3 regions of the Streptomyces sp. NPDC002467 genome follow, and region 1 is predicted to be linked to each of the others. Evidence: riboswitches for the same ligand, from Rfam matches in the RefSeq annotation. Region 1 holds a riboswitch; each other region holds the start of a gene.
What was found. A riboswitch is a leader RNA that binds a small molecule or an ion and turns the genes downstream of it on or off. The one in region 1 is predicted to bind thiamine pyrophosphate.
Positions count from the first base shown of each region.

Region 1 (10,568 bases):
GTGGAGGAGTTCTCGTACCCCTTCCCGGTCACCGTGATCTGCCGGCTGCTGGGGATCCCGCCCGAGGACGAGGCCCGCTTCCACGTCTGGGCCGACACGCTCGCCGCGAGTCTGGACCCCGATCCGGACGCCGACCCCGCCGAGCGCATCAAGAAGACGCAGGACACCCGCATGGAGCTCGGCATGTACCTGGCCGGGCTGATCGAGGAGCGGAAGAAGAACCCGGGTGACGACATGTTGTCCCAGCTGTCGACCGCGGACGGCCCGGACGGCGCCATGAGCACGATGGAAGTGCTCAGCACCTCGGCGCTGCTGCTGATCGCCGGCCACGAGACCACCGTCAACCTGATCACGAACGGCATGCTCACCCTCCTGCGGCATCCGGAGGTCCTGGACCGGCTGCGCGCCGAGCCGCAGCTGTCCGTCCCGATCGTGGAGGAGCTGCTGCGCTACGAGCCGCCGGTGCAGCTGCTGCCGCAGCGGACCCCGCTGGCCGACATCGAGATGCAGGGCGTGACCATCCCCAAGGGCTCCTCGCTCTGGCTGATCCTGGCCTCCGGCAACCGCGACCCCCGCCGGTTCAAGGACCCGGACCGCTTCGACCCGGACCGCCCGGACGTCCAGCACCTGGGCCTGGGCAGCGGCATCCACAGCTGCTTCGGTGCGCCGCTGGCCCGGCTGGAGGCGGCGCTGGCGCTCAGCGAACTGGCCCGCCGGCTGGAGAACCCGAGGCTGCTGGAGGACCCGCCGACGTACCGGCAGAACGCGGTCCTGCGCGGCCCGCGCCACCTGCCGATCGCCGTGGACGGCATCCGGGCGGCCTGAGGAAGACCCCGGCGGGCCCTACTTCCCGGGCCCGCCCCGGGCCGGGGTGGTCGGCAGGACGACCACCTCGGTCGGCGTGAACGTCACCGCGACCCGGTCGCCCACCGCGGGCGCCGCCGCCAGACCGCACTCCGCCTCCAGCACCGGCCCTGACTCGGGCCTCAGCCGCAGCGCGACGTGCGTGCCCCGGAAGGTCCGGGAGACCACCTCGCAGCCCAGACCGGCCGCGCACAGCACCACCCCGGCCGGGCGGATCAGCAGCCGGTGCTCCCCGTCCGGGGTGCCCGCCGGAACCGGGACCTTGCCCCACGGGGTGCCGGCCGCGCCGCCCGACACCGTGGCCGGAACCACGTTCTCGAAGCCGAGGAACCGCGCCACGAACTCCGACGCGGGCCGCTGCCACACCTCCAGCGGGGTCCCGGCCTGCGCGATCCGCCCCTCCCGCATCACCACCACCCGGTCGGCCAGGGCGAACGCCTCGCCCTGGTCGTGCGTGACGGCCAGTACGGTCGTCCCCAGCCGGGAGAACAGCCCCCGCAGCTCCACCACGAGCCGCTCGCGCAGCCCCCGGTCGAGCTGCCCCAGCGGTTCGTCCAGCATGAGCAGCCTCGGCGAGGGCGCCAGCGCCCGGGCCAGCGCGACGCGCTGCTGTTCGCCGCCCGACAGCGAGGCCACCGCCCGGCCCTGGGCCCCGGGGAGCCCGACCAGCTCCAGCAGCTCCGCGACCCGGGGCGCGTACGAGCCCCGTCCGTACGCGGAGCCCCTCATCCGCAGCCCGAACGCGACGTTCCCGCCGACGTCCCGGTGCGGGAAGAGCTGGTGGTCCTGGAACATCAGGCCCACGCCACGCCGGTGCACCGCCACCCCGGCCTGGTCCGCGCCTCCGAGCAGCACCCGGCCCTCGGACACCGGCTGGAGCCCGGCGACCACCCGCAGCAGGGTGGACTTCCCGCTTCCGCTCGGCCCCAGCACGCACACCGTCTCGTGCTCGGCGACCTTCAGATCGACGGCGTCCACGACCGCGCGCTCACCGAAGCGGACCGACACCCCTTCCAGCTGAAGCAGTGTCATCAGAACTCTCCGGAGGTCTTGTCGGGGCGCAGCCGCTCCAGCACCAGCAGGGAAACCGCGCACACCAGCATCAGGATCGTGCTCAGGGCCATCGCCTGCCCGTAGTTCAGTTCCCCCGCCCGGCCCAGCAGCCGCGCCACGGCCACCGGCAGCGTCGGGTGGTCCGGCCGCGCGATGAACACGGTCGCGCCGAACTCCCCCAGCGAGACCGCGAAGGCGAACCCGGCCGCGATCAGCAGCGCCCTGCGCACCAGCGGCAGGTCCACCTCCCGCCACGCCCGCAGGGGCGACGCGCCGAGCACCGCGGCCGCTTCCCGGAGCCGCCCGTCGACCGCGCGCAGCACGGGCAGCATGGTCCGTACGACGAAGGGCACGCCGACGAGGGCCTGCGCGAGCGGCACCAGGATCCAGGAGGTCCGCAGGTCCAGCGGCGGCTCGTCCAGGGTGATGAGGAAACCGAAGCCCACCGTCACGGCGGACACCCCGAGGGGCACCATCAGCAGCGCGTCGAAGCCGCGTACGAAGCGTCCCCCGCGCCGGGTCAGCGCCGCGGCCGCGAGCCCCCCGATGACGAGGGCGATGGCGGTGGCGGCGAGCGCGTACTGGAGGGAGTTCCAGACCGCCTCCAGCGGCGCGACCAGGAACGTCCCGCCGCCGGGGTTCCCGAGCGCGCGGTAGAAGCCGAACCCGTACCCGCCGGGAGCGTCGAAGGAGCGTTCCACCAGCACCGCGAGCGGCGCCACGATCAGCAACGCCACCGTCAGCAGCACCCCGCCGAGCAGGGACCGCTGCGCCCAGCCGCGCGGCCGGTGCGCGGTCCGGGCCGGATCGACGAGCCGCAGCGCGGTCTCCCGCTTGCGCACCGTCCAGGCGTGGATGCCGAGGATCGCGGCGAGCGCGGCGAACTGCACCATGGTCAGCACGGCGGCCGTGGACAGGTCCAGGAGCTGCGCGGTCTGCCGGTAGACCTCCACTTCCAGCGTGGAGTACGAGGGGCCGCCGAGGATCAGCACGACGCCGAAGGAGCTGAAGGTGAACAGGAACACCATCAGCGCGGCGGCGGCCACCGCGGGGGCCAGGGCGGGCAGCGTCACCCGCCGCCAGGCGGCGAAGCGCCCGGCGCCGAGCACCCTGGCGGCTTCCTCCTGCCTCGGGTCCAGCTGGGCCCAGAGCCCGCCGACGGTGCGTACGACGACGGCGTAGTTGAAGAAGACGTGCGCGAGGAGGATGGCCCAGACGGTGGTGTCGAGCCGGACCCCCACCAATTCGTCCAGCAGCCCGCCCCGGCCGACCAGTGCGAGGAAGGCGGTGCCGACGACCACGGTGGGCAGCACGAAGGGGATGGTCACCAGGGCCCGCAGCAGCTGCTTGCCGGGGAACTCGAAGCGCGCGAAGACGTAGGCCGCCGGGAGCGCGATCACCAGGGTGAGCGCGGTGGAGGCGAGGGCCTGCCACGTGGTGAACCAGAGCACGCCGGCGATGTCGGGCCGGGTGATCACCTCGGTGATCCGGCCGAACTGCCAGCCGGTGTCGGTCTTCAGGCCGCGCCCGAGGATCGCGGCGACGGGGTAGGCGAAGAACAGCCCGAAGAAGGCCAGGGGCACGATCATCAGCGCGAGCCGCACGGCCGTGGCCCGCCCGGACTCGCGCACGGGATGGCGTACGCCCCCCGCCGGGACCGGCGCGGCGCCCCCCGCCGCCGCGACCGCTCCCTCGGTACCGCTTACTTCACGACGAGCGCGGTCCATGCCGAGACCCACTGCTCACGGTTCTTGGCGATGGTCTCCGGGGCCACGTTCTCGGGCTTCTCGACCACCACGCCGTGCTTGGTGAACAGCTCCGGCAGGGAAGCGTCCTTCGTCACGGGGTTCACGAACATCTGGAGCGGCATGTCCTCCTGGAACTTCTTGCCGATCAGGAAGTCCACGAGCGCCTTGCCGCCCTCGGTGTTCTTCGCGCCCTTGAGCAGGCCCGCGAACTCGACCTGGCGGAAGCAGGTGCCGGTGGCGACGCCCGTCGGGGCCTCGGCCGGCTGCGGCTCCCCGTACAGCACCTCGACCGGCGGGCTGGAGGCGTAGGAGACGACCAGCGGGCGGTCGCCCTTGGCCTTCTTGCCGCCCGCGGAGCCGGAGAAGCGCTCGTTGTAGGCCTGCTCCCAGCCGTCGACGACCTCGACGCCGTTGGCCTTCAGCTTGCTCCAGTAGTCCTTCCAGCCGTCCTCGCCGTACTTGCCGACGGAGGCGAGCAGGAAGCCGAGGCCGGGCGACGAGGTCGCGGCGTTCTCGGTGACCAGCAGGTTCTTGTACTCCGGCTTGACCAGGTCGTCCAGGGTCTGCGGCGGGGCGATCTTCTTGTCGGCGAAGTAGGCCTTGTCGTAGTTGACGCAGATGTCGCCGGTGTCGATCGGGGTGACCCGGTGCTGCTTGTCGAGCACGTACTCGGGCTTCACGCCGGCCAGGCCCTTGGCCTCGTACGGGGTGAAGATGCCGTTGTCGAGGGCGCGCGAGAGCAGGGTGTTGTCCACGCCGAAGAAGACGTCGCCGCGCGGGGAGCCCTTGGTGAGGATCTCCTGGTTCAGCGCGGCGCCCGCGTCCCCGGACTTCAGCACCTTGACCGTGTAGCCGCTCTGCTGCTCGAACTCCTTGAGGACCGCCTCGGTCACGTTGAAGGAGTCGTGCGTGACGAGCGTGACGGTCTTGGACTTGGGGCTCTCGGTCCCGCCCGCGCTCTTGTCCTTGGCGTCGCCGCCGCCGCAGGCACTGAGCGTGGTGACGCCCAGCGCGGCCGCGAGCGCGACGCCCGCGATCTTCTTGGTGGTGCTCACTGGTGATTCCTCCTGGGATGTCCAGGAGAAGACGCGGCCCTGCCCGGCGCTCTGTGGGAGCGGACGCCGGGCAGGGCGCAACAGCTTGAGTGGTGACCGAACTTCCTACCCCGAATGACCGGGGCGAGGTTCAGAGGGTCTGCGGATGACGGATACCGCACTCTCAGCGCTGTGGCGCTCCCCTGTCGGAATATGAAATTGGTTCGGCCACAGGGTACCCCGTGGCCGAACATGATCGATCAGGACCGGAATCTAGCGCTCCGAGGCGGCGAGCTGCCCACACGCGCCGTCGATCTCCTGGCCGCGGGTGTCCCGTACGGTCACCGGCACGCCGTGGCGGGCGATCGCGTCGACGAAGGCCCTCTCGTCCTCGGGCCGCGAGGCGGTCCACTTGGAGCCGGGCGTCGGGTTCAGCGGGATCAGGTTGACGTGGACGCGCTTGCCCTTGAGCAGCCGGCCCAGGAGGTCACCGCGCCAGGCCTGGTCGTTGATGTCGCGGATCAGCGCGTACTCGATCGAGATGCGACGGCCGGACTTCTCGGCGTACTCCCAGGCGGCGTCGAGGACCTCGCGGACCTTCCAGCGGGTGTTCACCGGGACCAGCGTGTCGCGCAGCTCGTCGTCGGGCGCGTGCAGCGAGACGGCGAGGCGGCACTTGAAGCCCTCGTCGGCGAAGCGCAGCATGGCCGGGACCAGGCCGACGGTGGAGACGGTGATCCCGCGCTGGGACAGGCCCAGGCCGTCGGGCTCGGGGTCGGTGAGCCGGCGGATGGCACCGACGACGCGCTTGTAGTTCGCGAGGGGCTCGCCCATGCCCATGAAGACGATGTTGGACAGTCGGGCGGGGCCGCCCGGGACCTCGCCGTCGCGCAGGGCGCGCATGCCGTCGACGATCTGGTGCACGATCTCGGCGGTGGACAGGTTGCGGTCCAGACCGGCCTGGCCGGTGGCGCAGAACGGGCAGTTCATGCCGCAGCCGGCCTGCGACGAGATGCACATGGTGACCCGGTCGGGGTAGCGCATCAGCACGGACTCGACGAGCGTGCCGTCGTGCAGCTTCCACAGGGTCTTGCGGGTGGTGTCGTCGTCGCAGGAGATGTGGCGGACGACGTTCATCAGCTCGGGCAGCAGCTCCTGCTGGAGCTTCTCGCGCGACGCGGCCGGGATGTCGGTCCACTCGGCCGGGTCGTGCGCGTACCGGGCGAAGTAGTGCTGGGAGAGCTGCTTGGCCCGGAAGGGCTTCTCGCCGATCGCGGCGACCGCCTCGCGGCGCTCCTCCGGCGTGAGGTCGGCGAGGTGCCGGGGAGGCTTCTTCGCTCCGCGCGGTGCGACGAAGGTGAGCTCTCCCGGAACAGGGCGGGCCATGGCAGGTACTCCTTGTAAGACGAAAGGCGCGCCGCAGAAGCAGCGCGCCTTTCTAGAGTAACCGCCCGGCGTCCTACGACGCCTTTTCCCAGGTCAGCCCGTACCCACGAAGGCCGCCAGCAGCAGCCACACCACCGGGGCGGTGGGCAGCAGCGAGTCGAGGCGGTCCATGATCCCGCCGTGCCCCGGGAGCAGGGTGCCCATGTCCTTGATGCCGAGGTCCCGCTTGATCATCGACTCGCCGAGGTCGCCCAGCGTGGCGCTGACCGCGACCGCGAGCCCCAGCAGCAGGCCCTGCCACCAGGCACCGCCGTCGATCAGGAACTCCATGCACAGGGCGCCCGCCGCCATGGCGAAGGCCACGGCTCCGAAGAGCCCCTCGCGGGTCTTGCCGGGGCTGATGCGCGGCGCGAGCTTCGTCTTGCCGAAGCGCCAGCCCACCGCGTAGGCCCCGGTGTCGCTGACCACGGTCAGCACGAGGAAGGTCACCACGCGCTGCGGACCGTCGTCGGCGGTGAGCAGCATCGTGACGAAGGTGGCGAGGAACGGTACGTAGAACGCCGCGAAGACTCCCGCGGTGACGTCCTTGAGGTAGTCCTCGGGCGGCTCGGTCATCCGCCACACCAGCACCGCGAGGGCGGTCAGGGCCATCGCGACCCAGGCTCCCTCGGCGCCGCGGACGTACCCGGCGATGACCATGGCCGCGCCGCCCACCGCGAGCGGGACGAGAGGGGCCTTGATGCCCTTCTTCTCCTGCAGCCGGGAGGTGAGCTCCCACAGACCCACGACGACCGCGACGACGACGACGCCGACGAAGACCGCCTTGACGATGAAGAGCGAAGCGAAGATCACCGCGCCGAGGCCGACGCCGACCCCTATGGCGGCGCGCAGGTCCCGCCCCGCACGCTTCTTCTGCGGCGGGGGCGGGGGGTCCTGCGGTGCCTGCGAAGGCGGGGGCGGGGGGCTGGGCATGGGCTCCTGCGGCGGCGTCTCGTCGCGGAAGAGGGGGCCGCCGTCCGGGGCGGCCCCCCGATCGCGTGCTTCCCGGTCGTCGAAGTCACGGCCGGCGGCATCGGGCACGATGGGCATGGGCCGAGTGTGCGGGCCCACCAGCGCATCGTATGCGGGACCCGCCGGAACCGGCTCCGGCTGCCAGGAAGAGTCGTTCATCAGACTTCGAGCAGCTCGGATTCCTTGTGCTTCAGGAGCTCGTCCACCTGCGCGACGTACTTCGCGGTGGTGTCGTCGAGCTCCTTCTCCGCGCGGCGCACCTCGTCCTCGCCGGCTTCCTTGTCCTTGACGAGCTTGTCAAGGGCGTCCTTCGCCTTGCGGCGGACGGCGCGGATCGAGACCTTGGAGTCCTCGGCCTTGGTACGCGCGACCTTGATGTACTCCTTGCGGCGGTCCTGCGTCAGCTCGGGGAAGGTCACCCGGATGATGCTGCCGTCGTTGCTCGGGTTGACACCGAGGTCGGAGTCGCGGATGGCCTGCTCGATGTTGCGCAGCGCGCTCTTGTCGAACGGGGTCACGATCGCCATGCGCGGCTCGGGCACCGAGAAGGAGGCGAGCTGGTTGATGGGCGTGATGGCGCCGTAGTAGTCCGCCACGATCTTGTTGAACATCGCCGGGTGCGCACGGCCGGTGCGAATCGCGGCGAAGTCTTCCTTGGCGACGACGACGGCCTTTTCCATCTTCTCCTCGGCCTCGAGGAGGATCTCTTCGGTCACCACGTGCTCCTGCATGTCTTGAATGGATGGTTCAGGCGGGCGGGACGGGCAGGACCCGGCTGGGCCCGGCCCGGCGACGGACAGCTCAGGCCCGGGTTCCCTCGTCGCTGACAAGCGTGCCGATCTTCTCACCCTTGACGGCGCGCGCGATATTGCCCTCGGCGAGGAGCTCGAAGACGAGGATCGGCAGCTGGTTGTCGCGGCACAGCGTGATCGCCGTGGCGTCGGCGACCTTGAGGTCGCGCGAGAGGACCTCGCCGTACTCCAGAGCGTCGAACTTCACCGCGTCCGGGTTCTTCTTGGGGTCGGAGTCGTAGACCCCGTCGACGCCGTTCTTGCCCATGAGCAGGGCCTCGGCGTCGATCTCCAGGGCGCGCTGGGCGGCCGTGGTGTCGGTGGAGAAGTACGGCATGCCCATGCCGGCGCCGAAGATCACGACGCGGCCCTTCTCCAGGTGGCGCACGGCGCGCAGCGGGATGTACGGCTCCGCGACCTGGCCCATGGTGATGGCGGTCTGCACGCGGGAGTCGATGCCTTCCTTCTCCAGGAAGTCCTGGAGGGCGAGGCAGTTCATGACCGTGCCGAGCATGCCCATGTAGTCGGACCGTGCCCGGTCCATGCCGCGCTGCTGGAGTTCGGCGCCTCGGAAGAAGTTGCCGCCGCCGATCACGACGGCGATCTCCGCGCCGTCGCGGACCACCGCGGCGATCTCACGGGCGATGGCGTGGACGACGTCGGGGTCGACGCCGAGTCCTCCGCCACCGGAGAAGGCTTCGCCCGACAGCTTCAGCATGAAGCGGCGGCCCTTCTTCGCCTGGTCGCTCTTGTCGTCGGATGCGGTGTGGGGGTCCACGCCCTGATTCATGGAGATCTCCTCGTGCACATACGAAGAAGGCCATTGCCGGTGGGTCCTTGCGGTTCCCTCTACGGCAATGGCCTCCTCGTCAGATCTGCGGTCGTCCTGCGCGAACGCGGACGACTGCCTCAGACCCTACCGGGGTCCGGTGTCCGTCGCGTACGGACGGACTCAGATGCCGACCTTGATGCGGGTGAAGCGCTTCAGGGTGACACCGGCCTCGTCCAGAACCTTCTGCACGGACTTCTTGTTGTCCAGGGCGTAGGCCTGGCCGAGCAGCGTGGCGTCCTTGAAGAAGCCGTTGACGCGACCCTCGACGATCTTCGCGATGGCAGCCTCGGGCTTGCCCTCCGCGCGGGTGACCTCTTCGGCGATGCGACGCTCGGACTCGACCTTGTCGGCCGGGACGTCCTCGGCGGACAGCCACTGCGGGGCGAACGCGGCGATGTGCTGCGCGACGCCGCGGGCGACCTCGGCGTTCTCCTTGTCGAGCTCGACCAGGACGCCGATCTGGAACGGCAGGTCGGGCATCGTGCGGTGCATGTACGAGGTCACGTAACCGCCGGTGAACTGCGCGAAGCGGTCCAGGACGATCTTCTCGCCGAGGTTGGCGTTGGCCTCGTCGACGAAAGCGGTGACGGTCTTGCCGGGCTCGATCTCGGACGCGAGCAGCGCCTCGATGTCGGCCGGGGAGGTGGCGGCGACGTGCGCGGCCAGCTGGTTGGCGACGGCCAGGAACTTCTCGCCCTTGGCGACGAAGTCGGTCTCGCACTTCAGCTCGACGATGACACCGGAGGTGTTGTCGTCGGCGATGAGGGAGACGACGGCACCGTTCTCGGCAGAACGGCCCTCGCGCTTGGCGACGCCCTTCTGGCCCTTGATGCGGAGGGCTTCCTGGGCCTTGTCGACGTCACCGTCGGCGTCCACGAGCGCGTTCTTGCAGTCCAGCATGCCGGCGCCGGTGAGCTCGCGGAGCTTCTTGACGTCAGCGGCGGTGTAGTTCGCCATGAGTCTGTGATTCTCTCTCGAAGTCGTAGATCTACGGGTGAACGGCGGAGGCGCCGCGCTTGTGGCGCGGCTCCCCCGCCGTCATCGTCCGTGCTGCGAGTGCCCGGCGAGTGAACGCCGGGCTCTCTCAGAGGGTCAGGCCTGCTCGGCGTCGGCGGCCGGGGCCTCGACAGCGGCCTCGGCGGCCGGAGCGGCCTCGGCCGGAGCGGCCTCGGCGGCCGGAGCCTCGTCAGCCTTCTTGTCGCCCTCGAGCAGGTCGCGCTCCCACTCGGCGAGCGGCTCGGCGGCGGCCTTCTCGCCCGGCTTCGAGTCGCCGGTCGCGGCGCCGGAGCGGGCGATGAGGCCCTCGGCGACGGCGTCGGCGATCACGCGGGTGAGCAGGGTGACGGAGCGGATCGCGTCGTCGTTGCCCGGGATCTTGTAGTCGACCTCGTCGGGGTCGCAGTTGGTGTCGAGGATCGCGACGACCGGGATGTGGAGCTTGCGCGCCTCACCGACGGCGATGTGCTCCTTCTTGGTGTCGACGATCCAGACGGCGCTGGGGACCTTCGACATCTCGCGGATACCACCGAGGGTCTTCTCCAGCTTGGCCTTCTCGCGGGAGAGGACCAGGAGCTCCTTCTTGGTGAGACCCGAGGCGGCGACGTCCTCGAAGTCGATCGCCTCAAGCTCCTTCAGACGCTGGAGGCGCTTGTAGACGGTGGAGAAGTTGGTGAGCATGCCACCGAGCCAACGCTGGTTGACGTACGGCATGCCAACGCGCGTCGCCTGCTCGGCGATGGCCTCCTGGGCCTGCTTCTTGGTACCGACGAACATGATGGAGCCACCGTGCGCGACGGTCTCCTTCACGAACTCGTAGGCGCGGTCGATGTACGACAGCGACTGCAGCAGG
Region 1 covers NZ_JBIARJ010000012.1:152,128-162,695, reverse strand. Annotated here, with positions in the region: gene ACFYYJ_RS24810 (cytochrome P450) at 1-825, shown strand, start outside; gene ACFYYJ_RS24805 (ABC transporter ATP-binding protein) at 844-1,896, opposite strand; gene ACFYYJ_RS24800 (ABC transporter permease) at 1,896-3,506, opposite strand; gene ACFYYJ_RS24795 (thiamine ABC transporter substrate binding subunit) at 3,620-4,720, opposite strand; TPP riboswitch at 4,805-4,914, opposite strand; gene rlmN (23S rRNA (adenine(2503)-C(2))-methyltransferase RlmN) at 4,973-6,085, opposite strand; gene ACFYYJ_RS24785 (phosphatidate cytidylyltransferase) at 6,179-7,255, opposite strand; gene frr (ribosome recycling factor) at 7,255-7,812, opposite strand; gene pyrH (UMP kinase) at 7,898-8,677, opposite strand; gene tsf (translation elongation factor Ts) at 8,840-9,676, opposite strand; gene rpsB (30S ribosomal protein S2) at 9,812-10,568, opposite strand, start outside.

Region 2 (10,568 bases), on a different contig from region 1:
GTCGCGGCCCCGATCCGGCGGCCGGCCCCTAGGGGGCGGATCAGGGGACTCCGGGGGCTCGCGGGCCCCCGGAGGCGTCCGCCGACTCCTAGCATCGAGAGCAGGAAGTCACGGACGAGGACGAGAACGAGGAAGAGGTCGAGGAGACATGAACGGGATCCGGGAGACGTTCGCGGGTATGCCCTGGTGGGTCAAGTGGGTCGCTGTTCCGCTGCTGGTGCTGTTCGTCTTCGGCGGCGTGATCACCAGCTTCCTCAGCTTCCTGGTCGGGTTCGTCTTCAAGGTGCTGCTCTTCGTGGCCCTCGTCGGCGGTCTGGTCTTCATCGTGAAGAAGGTCGGGCGCGGCGGTTCGAAGTCCTCGTCCGGCGACTGGTAGACGTCGCGGACCGCGCAGACGGGATGATTCCGTCATTGCGCCAGGTGAGGGAACACGAGGCCGTAAACCGCTCACAGGCCAGGAATCGGCGGATAGAGTGGCATTCTATGCCGTTCCCTGGGCAGCGAATGCCGGCGATTCCGCTCTGACCTGCGGTTCTGTCAACCAGCCGCTGAGTACGACTCCAGGAGCGATGGCATGTGCGGGGGCGGCCCCCGCAGGGCGGGCCGCCCCGAAGGCCCGCCGCCACGCCTGGGGGTGAGCTTTGTCTTCGGTTCACAATGCCGGTGTGCCGACTCTGATCGGTTCGGTGCAGAGGGCGTTGAGGCTGCTCGAAGCAGTGGGATCCCATGGCGAGGGAGCCCCGGCGAAACAGCTGGCCCGCGAGGCCGGGCTCCCCCTCCCCACCGCGTACCACCTGCTGCGGACCCTCACGCACGAGGGCTATCTGCGCAGAGAGAACGGAGTGTTCGTGCTGGGCGACGCCGCCGGGCGGCTCGCCGGTGGCGGACTTCAGCAGAAACGTCGCAGCATGATCCTCGAATCCCTTGCGCACTTCCGCGACGCGGTCGGGGCCCCCGTCTATTTCGCGGTCTACCGCGAGGGCGAGATCGAGGTCGTGGGCGTCTCGGACACCCCGGCCAACCCGGCCTGCGAGGAGTGGGCCGACTTCCGGGCGACCGGCCACGCGCACGCCATCGGGCAGTGCCTGCTCGGTCAGCTCGACGAAGAGGCCCGCCGGGACCACTACGACCGCCACCCGGTCGAGGCCATCACCGCTCACACCGTGAGGGATTTGCGTTCCCTGGAGAACAGGATCGGCGCCCTCGGCCGAATGCAGCCAGTAACCGAACGCCAGGAATATGCCCTCGGCACAGTCTGCGCGGCGATCCCCATCACGGCGGGCGATACCGCCGCAACCATGGCGATTTCTCTTCCTCTGCACCAGCAAGACCGATTGCCGTATGTGGTCGATCGGCTACGGAGTGAAGTAGGCGCGCTGTTGAGCACCCTCTCGTTCTCTATCAGTATCTGAAAACTCACTCCTTGTGATCTGCTAGCGCTTCCACCACCCTTGTCAAGAGGGCCCTGGGGGATCATTCCTGGCCACTTCCACTACAGCGGGGTAGGCAATGCGCGAGTCGGTACAGGCAGAGGTCATGATGAGCTTCCTCGTTTCCGAGGAGCTCTCGTTCCGGATCCCGGTGGAACTCCGGTACGACGCTCGTGACCCCTACGCAGTCCGCCTGACCTTCCACCTTCCCGGAGACGCGCCCGTGACCTGGGCGTTCGGCCGGGAGCTCCTCCTCGACGGCATCAACAAGCCGTGCGGTGACGGTGATGTGCACATCGCCCCCACCGATCCCGAGGAACTGTCCGATGTCCACATCCGGCTCCAGGTGGGCGGCGACCGGGCGCTCTTCCGCGCCGGCGCGGCTCCGCTCGTCGCGTTCCTCGACCGGACCGACCGGCTCGTTCCGCTCGGGCAGGAGCGGAACCTGGGTGATTTCGAGGAGAACCTCGACGAGGCGCTCGGCAAGATCCTCGCCGAGGCGCAGCAGAACGAGCAGAACGCGGGCTGACGCCTCTCGCGTGGCCGTGCGGGCAAAGGCGCCACGGGCAAAGGCGCCACAGGTAAAGGCACCAAAAGCAATACGGGCCACACCTGCACCATGTGAAACACCGGCCACAGCTGAAACGCAGCGGAATGCCGGCGTCCGCCGACGCCCCTTTCCCGTTCCTCGGGAACCGCCGTTCAGCGCTTGCGCCGCCGGCCCCGGCCGCCGCGGACCGGTCCCGAGGCCGGCGAGGCGGCCGGGGATCCCGGTCGGTCGGCCGATACGACCAGCGCGGCCAGTGCCGTGGTCACCGGGACCGAGGCCACGAGCCCGATCGAACCCACGAGGGTCCGTACGATCTCTTCCGCGACCAGCTCGCTGTTGGCCACGGAACCCATGCTGCTGTTCGCGATCGAGAACAGCAGCAGCAGCGGCAGGGCGGCGCCCGCGTAGGCCAGTACGAGCGTGTTGACCACCGACGCGATGTGGTCGCGGCCGATCCGGATCGCCGCCCGGTAGAGCCCGCGCGGGCCCATCGACGGGTCGGCTTGGTGGAGTTCCCAGACGGCCGAGGTCTGGGTGACCGTCACGTCGTCGAGCACGCCCAGGGATCCGATGATCACACCTGCGAGCAGCAGGCCGCTCATGTCGATGTGCGGGTAGAGCCCGTGGATCAGACCGGTGTTGTCATCGGTGTTGCCGCTGAGGAAGGCCCAGTCGATGAACACCGAGCCCAGCAGCCCGATCAGCAGCAGCGAGACCAGCGTGCCGAGGACGGCGACGGAGGTGCGGGCCGTCAGTCCGTGGCACATGTACAGGGCGATCAGCATGATGGCGCTCGCCCCGATGACGGCTACGAGCAGCGGGTTCGAACCCTGGAGGATGGCCGGGAGGATGAAGAGGGTCAGCACGCCGAAGCTGACGACCAGCGCGATCAGGGCGAACACCCCGCGCATCCGCCCGACGACCACCACCGCGAGGGCGAAGATGCCCGCCAGCAGCGCCAGCGGGAGCTTGCGGTTCACGTCGATCACCGAGTACTGGAGGTCGTGCGGGGCGTCCGGCGCGTAGGCCACGACCACCTCCTGGCCCTTCTCCAACTGCCGGGGCGCACCCGGCTGGACGACCTCGACGAAGGTCCGCCCCTTCTCCGGGCCCGTACCGACCTCGACGGTGGCCTTCTTGCACTCCCCCGTCTGCGCGGCCTGCGCCTCGCGCCCCTCCGGGGTGGACGTGTCGCCCGTCGGAGGCACCTGCGAGGCGTTCACGGATTTGCAGTCGACACGCTCCAGCGAGACGACCGTGGCCTGCTGGGTCTGACGGTCGAAACCGACGCCCGTGCGCTCGTGGGCGGGCGCTCCGCCCGGCCAGAGCACCGCCATGCCGACGAACACGGCGGCGGTGAAGGGGATCAGTACGGCCGCGATGACCTTGCGCAGGTGCTTCGAGCCGGGCGCCGCCGGACCGTGGCCGTGCCCGTGTCCGTGGCCGCCGTGTCCGTGACCTCCGTGGTCGTGGCCGGGACCGTGACCCTGGCCGGGCGCATGACCGGAGTCGTGCCCTGGACCTGAGTGCTCGTGGCCGGTGTGGTCATGGGGCTCGGTGGGCTTCGTGGGGGGGTGCAGCGAAGACGTCACCGGCAGATCATCGCAAGAGATGAGGGGGCCCACTGTTCAGCACGCCATTGATGACGCTAGCGTGGGGGCTACTTTGCACAACGCGGGAGCTCGGAGCACCGGGCTGAGAGGGCGCTGATCACCGTACGCACATCACGGATGCGTACGGGAAGAGGCTGCGTCGACCGCCGAACCTGTTACCGGGTAATGCCGGCGTAGGGAGATCAGGTCTCATGACCATTCAGGACGACGCACGCACGCCTGCCGTCAGCCAGGGCGACGACGGCCAGACCGAGCGCCAGCCGGGCTGGCACAAGGGATACCTGGCGGGCTCCCGCCCGGACATCCGGGTGCCGGTCCGCCAGGTCCACCTCACCAACGGCAAGGACGTGACGCTCTACGACACGTCCGGTCCGTACACCGACCCCCAGATCGAGACCGACGTCCGCAGGGGCCTGCCCCCGCTGCGCGAGAACTGGATCATCGGCCGCGGCGACACCGAGGAGTACGCGGGCCGTCCCGTGCGCCCCGAGGACGACGGCATCAAGCACACCTCGCCGCGCGGCGGGCTCAAGAACCTCGACGCGGTCTTCCCGGGCCGCCCCCGCCAGCCCCGTCGGGGTCGCGGCGGCGCCGCCGTCACGCAGCTCGCGTACGCCCGCCGGGGCGAGATCACCCCGGAGATGGAGTACGTCGCGATCCGCGAGAACGTCTCCCCCGAGGTCGTGCGCGAGGAGATCGCCGCAGGTCGCGCGGTGCTTCCGGCCAACGTGAACCACCCGGAGATCGAGCCGATGATCATCGGTAAGCGGTTCCTGGTGAAGGTCAACGCCAACATCGGCAACTCCGCCGTCACCTCCTCCATCGAGGAGGAGGTGGAGAAGATGACCTGGGCGACCCGCTGGGGCGCGGACACGGTCATGGACCTCTCCACGGGCCGCAACATCCACACCACCCGCGAGTGGGTCCTGCGCAACTCCCCCGTGCCGATCGGCACCGTGCCGCTCTACCAGGCGCTCGAGAAGGTCGACGGCCGTGCCGAAGACCTGACCTGGGAGATCTACAAGGACACGGTCATCGAGCAGGCCGAGCAGGGCGTCGACTACATGACGGTCCACGCCGGCGTGCTGCTCCCGTACGTCCCGCTGACCGCCCGCCGCAAGACCGGCATCGTCTCCCGGGGTGGCTCGATCATGGCGGCCTGGTGCCTGGCGCACCACAAGGAGAACTTCCTCTACACGAACTTCGAGGAGCTCTGCGAGATCCTCGCGACGTACGACGTCACCTACTCGCTCGGTGACGGTCTGCGCCCCGGTTCGATCGCGGACGCCAACGACGCGGCGCAGTTCGCGGAGCTGAAGACGCTCGGCGAGCTGAACACGATCGCCAAGCGGCACAACGTCCAGACCATGATCGAGGGCCCCGGGCACGTCCCGATGCACAAGATCAAGGAGAACATCGACCTCCAGCAGGAGATCTGCGAGGAGGCGCCGTTCTACACGCTCGGCCCGCTGACCACGGACGTCGCGCCCGCGTACGACCACATCACCTCGGGCATCGGCGCCGCGATGATCGCCTGGTGGGGCACCGCGATGCTCTGCTACGTGACGCCCAAGGAGCACCTGGGTCTGCCCAACCGCGACGACGTGAAGACCGGTGTCATCACGTACAAGATCGCGGCCCACGCCGCCGACCTGGCCAAGGGTCACCCGGGCGCCCAGGACTGGGACGACGCCCTGTCGGACGCGCGGTTCGAGTTCCGCTGGGAGGACCAGTTCAACCTGGCCCTCGACCCGGACACGGCCCGCGAGTTCCACGACGAGACCCTTCCCGCCGAGCCGGCCAAGACCGCGCACTTCTGCTCGATGTGCGGTCCGAAGTTCTGCTCGATGAAGATCTCGCAGGACATCCGCCGTGAGCACGGCGGTGACCTGAAGGCGGACGAGATCGAGGCGGGCATGGCGGAGAAGTCCGCCGAGTTCGCGGCCTCGGGCAACCGCGTGTACCTGCCGCTGGCGGACTGACCTCCGCTGCGGCGACACGGAACGGCCCGCGACACCGAGGGGGGAGTCGCGGGCCTTTTCCGCTTTCGGGAGGGGGTGGCCGTCAGGCGGGGACCTGGGCGGCCAGGCCGAGCTTGCGCCGGGCGAATTCGAGGTTCGCGAGGATCCGGTCGTGCTCCTCCAGGGGGAGTTTGCCCTCCTCCAGGAGGCGTTGGCAGCACTCCAGCGATTCCTGGTACTCGCCCACCCAGTAGGAGGCCACCGCGAGTTCGTCGAGCGCGCGCCATTCGTGCCAGGCGAACTCGACGAACAGGATGTCGTCCGGGGCCGGGATCCGCACCGCCTGCCGGGCGAAGGTGTAGGCGAGGGGCCAGCGGCTTTCGAGGCGGCAGAGGCGGGCGAGCTCGCCGAGGGCCTCGGCGCGGTTGGGGCGGCTCTCGTACGCGCGCAGGAACCGGTCGACCACCTCGGCCGCCGGCCGCTTGAGGCCGGCCGCGAGCCGTGCCGCGTAGAGCCGGGCGCAGTAGGTCTCCTCGACCCAGCCACCCATGGCGACGCGGTGGTCGTAGGCGGCCAGGGACTTCTCCGGTTCTCCCGCGTCGCGCCAGCTCTGGGCGAGGTAGAAGGCGTACCGGGTGTTGCCGGGCTCCTTCGCGAGTCCTTCGGTGAGGACTTCGGCGTCGCGCAGGTACTTCGCCCGCTGGCCGCCTTCGCGGAGACGTGCCCCGCCGCCGACGGAGAGGATGTTGAAGCCCTCGATCACGTCGCGGCTGTAGTCGGTGCCGCATTCGATGTACTCGTGGAGTACGCCCACGTACCGCCAGGGCAGCCGGTTGGAGACCAGGGCCGGCCGCCAGTGGATGATCGGGCCGTCGTGCAGCGCGACCTGGTACGCGTCGAGCGTCAGCTCCGGCATGCGGAAGCCGGGCTCGATCTGCATCACGTCGTCGCCGTCGATGAACAGCAGGTAGTCGGCGCTGGAGCGGGCGAGCTCGATCGCCTCGGTGCGGCTTCCGTCGAAACCCTTCCACGGGCGTTCGTGGAGAGCGCCGGGCAGGTCGCGGAAGCAGTCCCGGATGACGTCCTGGGTGCCGTCCGTGGAGCCGGTGTCCACGATCACCCAGGTGTCGATCAGCGGGCGTACCGACTCCAGGCACTTCCGGATCGTCGGCGCCTCGTTCTTGACGATCATGTTCAGACAGATGGTCGGCTTCACCGGAAACACCCTCTCGTCGGCTGGGACGCGGGCGACGTTAGGGATTCCGGCCGCCGAGGGGGTGGCGGCTCGCCGGTGGCGTGACCCGATGGCTCTACCACGGGGTGGTCGGGTCCGCATCCGTTCGTGCAGGTCTGATAGGCCGATGTGTTGACGTTCGTCGCAAAATGCTCAAGATGCCCCGATTTGCGCCCGTAGGTTCCCAAGGAAGATCGAACTCGCGGTCGGGGCGTCACCCGTTCCGGCCCGCATTCCGTTCCGAAGGAGCGCTGCACATGAGTCGTGAGCACCGGACCAGGTCGCCGCTTGGTCCCGTCCCCCGCAGTCGGGCCTGGATGGCGGGAGGTGCCCTGGCATCGCTCTCCCTCGTGCTCGTGAGCATGGCGAGCCCCGTCGTCGCGCTGGTCGGGCCGGCCGGTACGAGCGTGACCGCCGTCGCCCCGGCGGCCGGCGGGGGTGACGACTGCAAGCCGCACGACAAGCCGGAGCACGGCCGGCCCCCGCACGAGAAGCCGCTGCACGCCCAGCTGCTGGACGAGTACCTGGGCGGCGGCGACGACGAGACCTGGGGCGAGGAGGACGGGCGCGAGCCGCACGGCGACGGACACGACAAGTGCCCGCCCGCGGGTGGAACGGGTCCGACCGGCCCGACCGGCCCGACCGGCCCGACCGGCCCGAAGGGCGACACGGGCGCCACCGGTCCTGCCGGCAGCGGCGGGACGGGGTCGACGGGTCCGACGGGTCCGGCGGGTCAGCCCGGTGCGACGGGCGCGACGGGTGGGGCCGGTGCGACCGGCGCGACGGGTCCTGCCGGTGCGACGGGTGCGACCGGTCCGGCCGGTACGGGTGGCACGGGTTCGGTGGGCCCGACGGGTCCGACGGGCCCTGCGGGTGCGACTGGTGCGACAGGTGGGGCCGGTGCGACGGGTGCCACGGGTGAGGCCGGCGCCACGGGTGCCACGGGTGTGACGGGCCCGCCCGGTTCGGGCGGTACGGGTTCGGTGGGTCCGACGGGCGCCACGGGTGAGACCGGCGCGACCGGTGACACCGGACCGACCGGTCCGACGGGTCCTTCCGGTGCTACGGGTGCGACGGGTGAGGCCGGCGCGACGGGTGCCACGGGTGCGACCGGTGAGACGGGCGCCACCGGTGCGACCGGTCCGGGCGGCGAAGGCTCCGTCGGTCCGACGGGTGCGACCGGTGCGACTGGCGAGACGGGCGCCACCGGAGCGACTGGTGAGACGGGTGCCACCGGCGCCACGGGTGCCACGGGTGAGACCGGCGCCACCGGCGCGACCGGTGTGACGGGTGCCACGGGTGACACCGGCCCGACGGGTCCGACGGGTCCGACGGGTACGGGCGCCACCGGTGCGACCGGTGTGACGGGTGCCACGGGTGACACCGGCCCGACGGGTCCGACGGGTCCGACGGGTACGGGTGCGACCGGTGCGACCGGTGTGACGGGTGCGACGGGCCTCACCGGCCCGACGGGTCCGGCCGGTGCCACCGGTGCGACGGGTGCCACGGGTGCGACAGGCCTCACCGGCCCGACGGGCCCGACGGGCCCGACGGGCGCCAGGGGTGCGACCGGAGCCACGGGCGTCACCGGCCCGTGCAACGGTGGCGTCGCCTCCTACAAGCCCAGCGCGTCCGAGGAGGTCAAGGGGGTCTCGACCAACGGTCAGGTGTGGGTCGGAATCCGGAGCCTCACCCCGAACGTCGGCAACTTCGAGTGGAACAACCTGACCGACAACACCAACTTCCCGGGCAACTCCTGCGGTGTCTCGGTCAGCGACCACAGCGGAATCACCAACGTCGAAACGGTGGCCCCCGACGGGCGGGTCTGGGAGACCTCCTGCACCGAGAACTCCGGCAACCCGCCGAGCCTCACGTGCAACGCCGCCTGGACTCCTGTGAACCCGCTGGTGGACAGCCCGCCGCTGCGGAACCAGTCCGCCGCCAAGAACCCTCCCGCCAAGAAGCCCGCCGTCAAGAAGCAGGCTGCCAAGAAGCCGGTCGCCAATCACAGGACCGACAAGGGCAACAAGCACCGCGGCTGACGCCCGGCCGGGTGACCCCGGTGGAAGCAGCACGGTGATCAGACAGTGAACCCAAGCGGCCCGGAGTGCCGCCGGACATGGTCCGGTAGGCCCTCCGGGCCGCTGACGTTCTGTCAAACGCACGCTCCTCCAATGGGGGTGAACCACTGGGCCGATCCGTTGACGTCTCTGCGAGGCGCCCCGTCACCCCGCGACCGGGATCACCACGATGTCCGAGGTGGCCCGAGCGGCCGTACCACGCATCGTTCGATCCGGTTCAGAAGGAGCGGCGTATATGAGTCCCGAGAACAAGACCAGGTCAACCCTCGGTCCCTTGCCCAGGCGGAGCGGCCTGGTGACCGGCGGAACCCTCGCATCGCTTGCCCTGGTCTTGATGGGAGTCGCCGGCCCCGCGCTCGCCGCGGGCCAGACCGTCCAGGCGTCCGGCCCCGTCGGCGCGGCGACCCAGGCGGGTGGGGGCGACGACTGCAAGTCGGAGGACGGCCGGCCCCCGCACGACAAGCCACTGCACGCCCAACTGCTGGACAAGTTCCTGGGTGGCGGGGACAACGAGGTCTGGGGCGGGGAGGACGGCAAGGACAAGCACGACAAGTGCCCTGCCGGTGCGACGGGCCCGACCGGTCCCACCGGCCCCACGGGTCCGACGGGTCCTGCCGGTGGCGGGACCGGTACGACCGGCCCGACGGGCCCGGCGGGTGCAACGGGTGCCACGGGTGCAACTGGTCCGGCGGGTGCGACCGGTGCGACGGGTGTGACGGGTCCGCCCGGAACCGGCGGTACGGGTTCGGTGGGTCCGACGGGTCCGACGGGTCCGGCCGGTGCGACGGGTGCGACCGGTCCGCAGGGTGACACCGGCGCGACGGGTGCTACCGGTGTGACGGGTCCTCCCGGTACGGGCGGAACGGGCTCGGTCGGCCCGACGGGTCCGACCGGTCCGCAGGGTGAGACCGGTGCCACGGGTGCCACGGGTCCGACCGGCCCGCAGGGTGCGACGGGTGCGACCGGTCCGGCGAAGTGCATCGACGTCGACGCCATCACGGACCAGAGCAGCCGCGAGTTCAAGGCCGTGCTTCCGGGCGACGGGAACACCTACGTCGGTGTACGCCAGACGTCGGGGCAGCCGCCGTTCACATGGATCTGGTACAACCTCAGCACGGGTGAGAGCTACCCGGCGGACGCCTGCGGCGTTTCCATCGCGCAGCAGGCCAACGGCATCGTCGTCGAGGTGGTGACCGACGGCGGCGTCGTCTACGAGACCTTCTGCGACGTGGTCAACGGCAACCCGACCACGCTCACGTGCGACGGCGTATGGACTCCGGCGGACCCGCCGGTTCCGTACAACCCCACCCGTCGTGCCGCCCACAGCCTGCTGGCTCCCGACGCGGTGAACCACCGTCCGAAGACCATGAAGTAACGAACACGCGGCACCACTGCGGCCCGGAGCACCGTCGGACGATCCAGTCCGGCCGGCGCTCCGGGCCGTCGGCGTTTCCGGGTCTGGGTCGCCGATCCGAGCCGCCGCCGGACAACCGGCCATTGGGGGTGCGTTATTCGTCCAATAAGTGGACTTATATGCGAGGCGTCCCGGCGTCCGATACCGAGATCCCCACGATGACTGAGGCGGCCCGATGGCCCCGACGCACATCGTTCGATCCGGTTTCGAGAAGGAGCGGCGTACATGAGTCCCGAGCGCAAGACCAGGTCAAACCTAGGCCCGCTGCCCAGGCGGAGCGGCTGG
Region 2 covers NZ_JBIARJ010000001.1:499,364-509,931, forward strand. Annotated here, with positions in the region: gene ACFYYJ_RS02365 (DUF5326 family protein) at 158-376, shown strand; gene ACFYYJ_RS02370 (IclR family transcriptional regulator) at 666-1,412, shown strand; gene ACFYYJ_RS02375 (SsgA family sporulation/cell division regulator) at 1,510-1,959, shown strand; gene ACFYYJ_RS02380 (YibE/F family protein) at 2,133-3,605, opposite strand; TPP riboswitch at 3,645-3,790, shown strand; gene thiC (phosphomethylpyrimidine synthase ThiC) at 3,785-5,575, shown strand; gene ACFYYJ_RS02390 (glycosyltransferase) at 5,658-6,770, opposite strand; gene ACFYYJ_RS02395 (hypothetical protein) at 7,145-8,830, shown strand; gene ACFYYJ_RS02400 (hypothetical protein) at 9,204-10,244, shown strand; gene ACFYYJ_RS02405 (hypothetical protein) at 10,509-10,568, shown strand, end outside.
Region 2: linked by a shared signal. The riboswitch ahead of thiC (phosphomethylpyrimidine synthase ThiC) and the one ahead of ACFYYJ_RS24795 (thiamine ABC transporter substrate binding subunit) in region 1 are both predicted to bind thiamine pyrophosphate.

Region 3 (10,568 bases), on a different contig from region 1:
ACGGCCCACCCGATTCCCTAGCGCGCCGAGGAGCCATCAGCCGTGTCGGACAATTCCCGCCCCCGCGCCTCCCTTCGCACCGCCGTGGTGTGGGAGGTCCTCAAGGAGGCCCTCGACCGCCGGGTGAAGGCGACCGGGCGGGATGTGCTGGACGTGCTCGACACCGGTGGCGGCACGGGCAAGTTCGCGGTGCCGGTGGCCCTCCTGGGCCACCGGGTCACCGTGGTCGACCCCAGCCCGAACGCGCTGTTCGGGCTGGAGCGCCGGGTCTCCGAGGCGGGTCTCTCCGACCTGGTCCGCGGCGTCCAGGGCGACGCCCAGGGCCTGTTGGACGTCGTCGAGCAGGGCGCGTACGACGTGGTGCTCTGCCACGGCGTGCTGGAGTACGTCGACGACCCGGCCGAGGGCGTGGCCAACGCGGTCTCCGCCCTGCGTCCCGGCGGCACCCTCAGCCTGCTGGCCGCCGGCATCGGCGGGGCCGTGCTCGCCCGCGCGCTGGCCGGCCACTTCACCGAGGCCCGCACCGCCCTCACCGACCCGGCCGGCCGCTGGGGCTCCGGCGACCCGGTGCCGCGCCGCTTCACCGCCGAACAGCTTTCCGAGCTGGTCGGCGGGGCCGGCCTGGAGGTCGGTTCGGTCCACGGCGTACGGATCTTCGCCGACCTCGTCCCGGGCGTCCTGGTGGACACCGAGCCGGGGGCCGTGGAGGCTCTGCTCCGCCTGGAGGAAGCCGCCGCGGAGCTCCCCGCCTTCCACGCCGTCGCCACTCAGCTGCACGTACTGGGCGAGAAGCAGGGCTGATCTGCGATCTTCATCGCATGGAGTCGGCCACACACCCTCCGCCACGACGCTCGGCCCCGTATGATCGGGTAACCGAACGGCATGGCGGACGGATCATTGGGGAATAAGCGCCTCAGTGGCCGCTCACGGAGCCGGACGGACATGCAGTTCTTTCCGGCAGTGCTTTTTTAGGAACGTGGCATAGAGGGCGGGTATCACGGGGGCGGTTCCCCGCCTATCCTGAAGGGGACCCCTGGTCGCTACCCCCCGCGACCGACGGATGAGGAGGACTCCCGTGCCGCTCTCGGAGCACGAGCAGCGAATGCTCGAGCAGATGGAGCGAGCGCTGTACGCCGAAGATCCCAAGTTCGCGACAGCGCTTGAGGGAAGCGGACTGCGTACGTACACCCGGCGACGGGTCTACCAGGCAGTCGCAGGCATTGTGGTGGGTATCGCGCTCCTCATGACCGGTGTGATCATTCCGAACGTGCTCTGGATCAGCGTGGTGGGCTTCCTCGTCATGCTCGGATGCACGGTTCTCGTGGTCACCGGTTGGCGCAAGGCACCCAAGCCTGGCGAGCAGCCCGTCTCCGGCAGTACAGGCGGTTCGGCCCACGGCCGGGACCGCCGGCGTCGGTCGATGATGACCCGCATCGAGGAACGGTGGCAGCGCCGCCGTGACGAGCAGGGGCAGTAGCACCACCGGCCCCGGAATCAACGTGCACGAGGGGACGGCCGCCGCCCGGTGGCCGTCCCCTCGTCGTTGTGCGCCCCGTCACCGTCCCGCTCCCCGATTCCGCACGCGATCCACACCCGTTCGGCCCACGACTGCGGCATGATGATCGCGTGAATGTGCTCCCCCTGGTCTTCACCAGCGGCTGGGCCAGTGGGGTCAACGCGTACGCCGTGGTCCTCCTGCTCGGCATCTTCGGCGCGACCGGCATGACCGACGAGGTCCCCGCTTCGCTACAACGCACCGACGTCATGATCGTCGCCGGCGTGCTGTTCCTCTGCGAGGCGGTCGCCGACAAGATCCCGTACGTGGACTCGGTATGGGACTCGGTCCACACCGTGATCCGCCCCGTGTCCGGCGCGGTGGTGGGAGCCCTGCTGGCGGGCCAGAGCGGTTCGCTCTCCGACATCGCCGCCGGCGCCATCGGCGGCTCCACCGCGCTGATCAGCCACTTCATCAAGGCCGGCACCCGGATGGCGATCAACACCTCGCCGGAGCCGTTCAGCAACATCCTGGTGAGCACGGCCGAGGACCTCGGCGTGGCCGCCATCGTCACCTTCGCGATCTTCCACCCGGGGGCCGCCGCGACCATCGTGGCCGTCATGCTCGCCGCCGGCCTGGCCCTGCTGGTCTTCCTCTGGACCAAGATCCGCCGCTTCATGCGCCGGCGCGCCCAGCGCCGCGAGGAGAAGCGCCTGGGCACCGGGGCCCGCGAGACCGCCGGGGCCCCGCCGTACCGCTGACCGGGCTCGATAGGCTCGGCCGCATGGCACGAATTGCGGTGATCGGCGCCGGGATGGGCGCGATGGCGACGGCGGCCCGGCTGGCCGTGGCAGGACACCTGGTGACGGTGTACGAGCGCGGGACCACCTACGGCGGAGCGCTCGGCAGGTACGAGCGCGACGGCTTCGCCTTCGACACCGGGCCCGGACTGCTCCACCTGCCCGCCGTCTACCGCGACCTGTTCGTGAAGACCGGCAAGCGGTCCCTGGAGGACTGCGTGGACACCGTCCAGGTGGATCCCGCCATCCGGCACGTCCTCCCCCACCACGGCATCGACGTCACCCTGCCGGGCGCTTCGCGCGGCGGGGTCGCCGCCGCCCTCGACTCCGCCTTCGGCCCGGGTGCGGGCGAGCGCTGGAACGGAGTGCTGGGCCGCGCCCGGGACGCCTGGGACGCCACCCGCCGCCCGCTCCTGGAGGAGCCGCTGCGCACGGACGAGGCCCGGCGGACGCTGGGCGCCGACCCGTACCCCGCCCTGCGCAGGAGCGGCCTGCTGCGCCGCCGCACTCCGACCCTCGCCGAGGTGGCCGACCGGGAGCTGGGCGGCGCGCTCGGGGAAGTACTGACGGGCCTGGTCCGCTCGTACGGGATCGACCCCGCCGGCGCGCCCGCCTCCGCGGCCGTGCTCCCGTACATGGAGCAGACCTTCGGCAGCTGGTACGTGCGCGGCGGAATGCGGGCGCTGGCCACCGCCGTGTACGAGCGCTGCCTGGAGCGGAAGGTCGCCTTCGTCTTCGGCGCCGAGGTACGGGAGGTGCTCGCGCCCGCCGGCCGGGCCTCCGGGCTGCTGCTGGCCGACGGCACCGAGGTGGAGGCGGATTCCGTGGTCTGCGGGATCGACCCGCGGCAGCTGCCGGCCCGGTCCCTGCCCTGGCCCCCGGAGGCGGTCCCCGCCCGCGGCGAGGGGGTGCCCAGCCGGGTCACCCTGCTGCTCGCGCTGCGAGGGGCCCGCCCCGCCGACGCCGTCCACCGCACGCTGGTCCACGCGCAGGGCGCCGACGTCACCGTGATGCGCCCCGACGACCCCGCGACCCGACCCGACGCGGACCACGAGGCGGTCACCGTGAGCGCCGTGTGCGGCCCCCGGGTGCCCGGGGAGGGGGAACTCCTGGAACTCGCCGAGAAGGCCGTTCCAGGGCTACGGGAGCGCCTGCTGTGGCAGGAGGTGCGCACCCCCGCCGACATCGAGGCGGCCACGGGCGCGGTCGGCGGCTCGGTGCCCCCGCCCGCCCTCGCGGGGGCCGGGGGCCGCCTGCTCCACCCGGCCAACACCACGGCCGTGCCCGGCCTGTACCTGGCGGGCGGCTGGGCGCACCCGGGCGGCGGGCTGCCGCACGCCGGGATGACCGGGGCGCTGGTGGCCGGGCTGATCGTGGAGGGTGCGGAGTTCCGCGGCTCGCAGTGAGCCGCGGGGTCCGTCAGTAGCGGTACTGCTCGTACTCGCCGGTGCCCTGGGAGGGGTACGGGTAGCCCTGCTGCTGGTCCTCCGGCGGGTACGGCTGCCCGTACGCGTCGGTGGTCCGCTGCTGCGGGACCCACACCCCGCCGGGCGGGGTGTCCATGGAGTACTGCTGCTGCGCCTGGTCGCCGTAGGGGGCGTAGCCGGCGGCGTACGGGTCGGCGCCGGGCGGGACCGACCCGCCGGTGCCGATGTACGGGTCCGAGTAGGCGGCGTACACCTGCTGCTCGCCCCCCGCGTAGCCGTTGGAGTAGTCGTAGCCCTGGCCGCCCTGGGACTGCGAGGGGTCGTAGTACGCGGCGTACTGGTGGGCGTCCTGCTCGGCCGTGGTGAACGGCGAGGCGAAGGCCGCCGTCTGCGCGGCGTCATGGGCGGGCTGGTCGGGCCGGCCGGGTGCGAAGCTCTGGATCCCGTAGGACCCCGTGTCCTCGGGCACCGGCTCCGGGCTGTAGACCTCCGGGGCCTCGGGACGGTCCCGGCCGTCGCCGCTGCCGTCGCCCTGGCCCTCGTACTCCAGCCCGGTGACCTGGAGGGAGGGTTCCTGCTTCGCCGGGGCGCCGGAGCGGCGCCGCCGGGTCTGCCGTACGGGTTCCCCGCCGCGGCGCAGCGCCCAGCCGGCCACGAAGCCCTTGCGGAACGAGAGCGTGACGAGGGTCTGGCCCGCGGCGAACATGGCCGCGCCGGCGCCGATGACCAGCACCGACGGCAGCACGACCCCGGCGACCACGCCGAGGAACCCGGCGAAGGCGAGCAGGCGCCAGCGGAGCCGGGCCTTGTACTGCATCAGGACCTCGGCGAGCAACCACAGCGCGACGATGCCGAACGCGATGTAGAGGACCGTCATACCCATGCGTGGCCCCTCTCGGTACGGCCGCCCATGGCGTACGGCCGATCAGGCCCGCTGGTGCAGGCCCAGGTTCTCGTAGATTTCGAGAGTCGCCGTGGAGTTGTTCAGCGTGATGAAGTGCAGTCCCGGTACACCCTCGGACAGCAGCCGCGCGCAGAACTCCGTGGCGAACTCGATGCCAATGGAGCGTACAGCGGCCGCGTCGTCCTTGACCGCGAGCATGCGCTCTTTCACGTCCGCGGGGAAGACCGCGTTGGTGAGCTGGGGCAGTCGGTCGAACTGCTTGATGCCCACAACAGGCATGATCTCGGGGATGATCGGGGTCTCGCAGCCCGCCTTCTCGACGCTGTCGCGCAGCCGCAGATAATTCTCCGGGTCGAAGAACATCTGCGTGATGGCGTAGTCGGCGCCGGCGCGGCACTTGTCCACGAAGTGCCGGATGTCCGTGTCCCAGTCGGCCGAACGCGGGTGCATCTCGGGGAAGGCCGCGACGCCCACGCAGAAGTCCCCGGACTCCTTGACGAGTCGGACGAGGTCGGCGGCGTAGTGCACGCCCTCGGGATGCGCCACCCACTCGCCCATGGGGTCACCCGGCGGGTCTCCGCGCAGGACGAGCATGTTCCGGATGCCGGCGTCGGCGAACTGGCCGATGACGTGGCGCAGCTCGGCGACCGAGTGGTCGACCGCGGTGAGGTGCGCGACGGGGGTCAGGGTGGTGTCCGAGGCGATCTGCTCGGTGGCGCGGACGGTGCCGCCGCGGGTGGAGCCGCCGGCTCCGTACGTCACGGAGACGAAGCTCGGGGATACCGCCTCGATCCGGCGCAGCGCGTTCCAGAGGTTGCGTTCGCCCTTCTCGGTCTTCGGCGCCCAGAACTCGAAGGAGTAGGAGCGCCCGGACGCGAGGAGGTCCCGGACCGTGTGTGCACGGTCCGACCAGGTGGAAGCGGTACCAAAGGCCATACGGGCAGGTTAGACGCGGCGTGGCGCAGCCCGAAGTGGTGTCCGTCTTTTGGACACCTTTTTGGACACCTCGTCGGGGCTATTGGCCGATGCGGGCCCTTACGCGCTTGGCCAGCTCGGCGGCGGCCGCACCCGGGTCGGAGGCCTCGGTGACGGCGCGGACGACCACCACGCGGGTGGCTCCGGCGTCCAGGACCTCGTCCAGGTTCGAGGCGTCGATGCCGCCGATGGCGAACCAGGGCCGGTCCTGCTCCAGCGAGGCCGCGTACCGGACGAGCCCGAGGCCGGGGGCGTAGCGGCCGGGCTTGGTGGGGGTGGGCCAGCACGGGCCGGTGCAGAAGTAGTCCACGCCCGGCTCGGCGACGGCCGCGTCGACCTCGGACTCCGCGTGGCAGGAACGGCCGATCAGCACGCCCTCGCCGAGGATGGCGCGGGCGGCGGGGACGGGGATGTCGCCCTGGCCCAGGTGCAGGACGTCGGAGCCGATGGCGTGGGCGACGTCGGCGCGGTCGTTCACGGCGAGGAGCTTGCCGTGCCGGCGGGCGGCCTCGGCGAACACCCGGAGGTGCTCCAGCTCCTCCCCGGCCTCCATGCCCTTGTCCCGGAGCTGGACGATGTCCACGCCTCCGGCGAGCACGGCGTCCAGGAACTCGGGGAGGTCACCCTGCTTCTTCCGGGCGTCCGTGCACAGGTAGAGCCGGGCGTCGGACAGCTGCTGCATGGGTGTACCCCCCGTGGTGGAGCGCGGTGCACGGGCACGGACGGCCCGCACACCGCGGTGGAACAGATGGATCAGTCGGAACGACTCAGAGGGCGAGCGCCTGAGCCCGGCGCTTGACCTCCGTGCCGCGATTCTCGCTCAGCGCCTGCGCGGGGGTGCCGGGCAGGGTCGGGTCCGGAGTGAACATCCACTCCAGGATCTCCTCGTCGGAGAAGCCGTCGTCGCGGAGCACCGTCAGCAGGCCGACCAGGCCCTTGACGACCTTGTCGCCGTCGATGAACGGCGCGGGCACCTGGAGGGAGCGGTTCTCGCCGCGGCGCACGGCGACCAGCTGACCTTCCTTGACCATCTGGCGGACCCGGGTCACCTCGATGTCGAGCATCTCCGCGATGTCGGGGAGGTACAGCCAGGAGGGGACTAGGGCATCGATCTTTGCGTCAATCTCGGTCACACCCCAAGCCTGCCATCTCGACTCCGCCGCCGGTACCTGACCCACCCCGTCCGGGTAGCCCCCGGCATTTCCAGCCCGTCCGGCGTTCGAGGATCGCGGTCCGGGGCGGAGCCCCGGGAAACGGAGAAAGGGCGGGGCGGGGAGCTGCTCCGCGCAGCGGCACCCCCACCCCGCCCCACCGGTCACACGGCTACGCGACGACCGCCGACTTCAGCGCGACCCCGGGGTCGGAGACCTTCGCGGGGTCCACCGGCACCCCCGTCTCGATCAGCCGCCGCCCCTGCGCGAGGTCCCGCGGCCTCCCCACCGCGAGCACCGCGACCAGCGCCCCGCCCTTCAGCCAGCACACCGACCAGGCCTCACCGGCCGGGTCCCCCCGCCACAGCAGCTCGTCCGCCCCGCCGTGGTGCCCGGCGTACTGCACGAAGCGCCCGAACTGCTCGGACCAGAAGTACGGGACCGGGTCGTACACCTCACCCGGTTCCCCACCCCCCGCCAGGATGTTCGCCGCGACCGCCCGCGGCCCCTGCAGCGCGTTGTCCCAGTGGTGCACCAGCAGCCGCGCCCCGTACCGCCCCGAGGGGAACGACGCGCAGTCGCCGACCGCGTAGACCCCCGGCAGGGAGGTACGCAGGTGCTCGTCCGCGGTGACCGACCCGTCCGGCCCGAGCTCCACCCCGGTCCCGGCCAGCCATCCGGTGGCGGGGCGGGCGCCGATGCCCACCACCACCGCCCCGGCCGGCAGCTCGCGGCCGTCCGCCAGCAGCACCCGCCCGGCCTCGACCCCGGCGACCTTCGCGCCGGTGACCAGTTCGGCGCCCGCCTCCGCGTACCAGCGCCCCATCGGCGCGGCGACCTCCTCGGGCAGCGCCCCCGCCAGCACCCGCTCGGCGGCCTCGACCACCGTCACCGCGCAGCCCGCCTCCCGGGCCGCGGTGGCGAACTCGGCGCCGATCCAGCCCGCCCCGACGACCACGACCGAGGGGGCCTCGGCCAGGACCGGCCGCAGCCGGGCCGCGTCGTCGAGGGTGCGCAGCAGGTGTACGCCGGGAACGCCCTCGGTCCCCGGCAGGGTCAGCGGTTCGGCTCCGGTGGCCAGCACGAGGACCTCGTACGGGACCGGACCGGCCTCGGTGTCCAGTTCCCGCTCGCCGGCCCGCAGCCCGGTGACCTCGGTGCCGAGCCTGAGCTCGATGCCGAGCCCCTCGAAGTCCACGTCGAAGGCGGAGTCCTCGGCCTTGCCGAGCAGGACCGCCTTGGAGAGCGGGGGCCGGTCGTAGGGCTGGTGCGGTTCGGCGCCCAGCAGGGTCACGGGGCCGGCGTAGCCCTGCTCCCGCAGGGCCACCGCGGTCTGCACACCGGCCATTCCGGCGCCGACGATCACGACGCCGCTCTGATTGTTCTCCGTCTGCTCACTCACCCGGCCACCCTAATCATCTGACGCTCCGTCAGGAATAGGTGCCGCCTTACCCGCCGTCGACGGCCGGGTTAGTCTGGCCACCGTACCTATCGCGGGAGTCCGGCGCACCGGGCTGAGAGGGAGGCTGGACGGCCTCCGACCGTACGAACCTGATCCGGGTCATGCCGGCGAAGGGAGGGGCTGGACGCCCATGTTTTCATCTCGGAATCGAACAGAACCCGAAGCGGGATCCGGAACCGGACCCGGTACGGGATCCGGAGCCGGATCCGACGTCCTCGTCATCGGCGGCGGCATCATCGGCCTGGTCACCGCCTGGCGGGCCGCCGAGCGCGGCCTGCGCACCGTACTCGCCGACCCCGCCCCCGGCGGCGGCGCCGCCCAGGTCGCGGCCGGGATGCTCGCCCCGGTCACCGAACTCCACTACGGCGAGGAGTCCCTGCTCGGCCTCGGCCTCGCCTCCGCCGAGCGCTATCCGCGGTTCGCCGCCGAGCTCGCCGAAGCCAGCGGCGGCATGGACATCGGCTACCGCGCCTGCGGCACCCTCGCCGTCGCCCTCGACTCCGACGACCGCCTCCACCTGCGGGAACTCCACGCCCTGCAGCGCCGCTGCGGCCTGGAGTCGGAGTGGCTCACCGGCCGCGAGTGCCGCCGCCTGGAGCCCATGCTCGCCCCCGGCGTCCGCGGCGGCCTGCGCGTGGACGGCGACCACCAGGTCGACCCGCGCCGGCTCGCGGCCGCCCTGCTGGCCGCCTGCGAGCGGGCCGGGGTGATCATCCACCGGGCCAACGCGGAACGGCTCCTGGTCACCGCCGACCGCGCGGCCGGCGCCGTGCTCGACGACGGTACGGAGCTGCGCGCGAACCAGGTGGTCCTGGCCGCCGGCTCCCTCAGCTGCAAGCTGCCCGGCGTACCGCCGGAGGCGGCCGTACCCGTCCGGCCCGTCAAGGGCCAGGTCCTGCGGCTCGCCGTACCACCGGCGTACGCGCCGTTCCTCTCCCGGACCGTGCGGGCCGTCGTACGCGGCAGCCACGTCTACCTGGTGCCGCGCGAGAACGGGGAACTCGTCCTCGGCGCCACCAGCGAGGAACTCGGCTGGGACACCACCGTCACCGCCGGCGGGGTCTACGAACTCCTCCGCGACGCCCACGAACTGGTACCCGGCATCACCGAACTCCCCCTCGTCGAGACCAGGGCCGGCCTGCGCCCCGGCTCCCCCGACAACGCCCCGCTGCTCGGCCCGACCGAGCTGCCGGGCCTGCACCTGGCCACCGGCCACTACCGCAACGGGGTCCTCCTCACCCCCCTCACCGGCGACGTACTCGCGGAGCTGCTGACCACCGGCGAACTCCCGCCGATCGCCCGCCCCTTCTCCCCCCGCCGGTTCTCCGCCGCACGTCAGGAGTCCTACGCATGACCATCTCCGTCAACGGCGAGCCGCGCGAGATCGCGGCCGGCACCACCCTCGACTCGGTGGTCGCCACCCTCACCACCGCCCCCTCCGGCGTCGCTGCCGCGCTCAACGAGACCGTCGTCCCGCGCGGCCAGTGGCCGGCCACGGCGCTGGGCGAAGGCGACCGGGTCGAAATCCTCACCGCGGTCCAGGGAGGCTGAGCGAGATGGCGGACGACCTCTTCACCCTCGGCGGCCGGACCTTCTCCTCCCGCCTGATCATGGGCACGGGCGGGGCCCCGAGCCTGGACGTCCTGGAGCGCGCACTCGTCGCCTCCGGCACGGAACTCACGACCGTCGCGATGCGCCGCCTGGACCCGACGGTCCAGGGATCCGTCCTCTCCGTCCTCACCAAGCTCGGCATCGCGGTCCTCCCCAACACGGCGGGCTGCTTCACGGCGGGCGAGGCCGTCCTGACGGCGCGCCTCGCCCGGGAGGCGCTGGGCACGGACTGGATCAAGCTGGAGGTCGTCGCGGACGAGCGGACCCTCCTCCCGGACGGGGTCGAACTCCTCGACGCGGCCGAGATCCTGGTCGACGAGGGCTTCACCGTCCTCCCGTACACCAACGACGACCCGGTGCTGGCCCGCAAGCTGGAGGACGTGGGCTGCGCGGCGATCATGCCGCTCGGCTCCCCGATCGGCTCGGGCATGGGCATCCGCAACCCGCACAACTTCGAGCTGATCACCGAACGGGCGGGCGTCCCGGTCATCCTCGACGCCGGCGCCGGCACGGCCTCGGACGTGGCCCTCGCCATGGAACTCGGCTGCGACGCGGTCATGCTCGCCTCGGCCGTCACCCGCGCCCAGTCCCCCGCCTTGATGGCGGCGGCCATGCGCGACGCGGTCTCGGCCGGCCGCCTCGCCCACCGCGCGGGCCGCATCCCCCAACGCCGCTTCGCGGAAGCCTCGTCCCCCACGGAGGGCCGCGCCACGCTGGACCCGGAGCGGCCGGCGTTCTGAAGG
Region 3 covers NZ_JBIARJ010000010.1:214,055-224,622, forward strand. Annotated here, with positions in the region: gene ACFYYJ_RS22180 (methyltransferase domain-containing protein) at 43-801, shown strand; gene ACFYYJ_RS22185 (DUF3040 domain-containing protein) at 1,076-1,477, shown strand; gene ACFYYJ_RS22190 (DUF4126 domain-containing protein) at 1,627-2,256, shown strand; gene ACFYYJ_RS22195 (phytoene desaturase family protein) at 2,280-3,701, shown strand; gene ACFYYJ_RS22200 (hypothetical protein) at 3,715-4,605, opposite strand; gene metF (methylenetetrahydrofolate reductase [NAD(P)H]) at 4,648-5,562, opposite strand; gene thiE (thiamine phosphate synthase) at 5,642-6,283, opposite strand; gene ACFYYJ_RS22215 (Rv2175c family DNA-binding protein) at 6,369-6,734, opposite strand; gene ACFYYJ_RS22220 (NAD(P)/FAD-dependent oxidoreductase) at 6,925-8,154, opposite strand; TPP riboswitch at 8,236-8,347, shown strand; gene thiO (glycine oxidase ThiO) at 8,345-9,568, shown strand; gene thiS (sulfur carrier protein ThiS) at 9,565-9,765, shown strand; gene ACFYYJ_RS22235 (thiazole synthase) at 9,771-10,565, shown strand.
Region 3: linked by a shared signal. The riboswitch ahead of thiO (glycine oxidase ThiO) and the one ahead of ACFYYJ_RS24795 (thiamine ABC transporter substrate binding subunit) in region 1 are both predicted to bind thiamine pyrophosphate.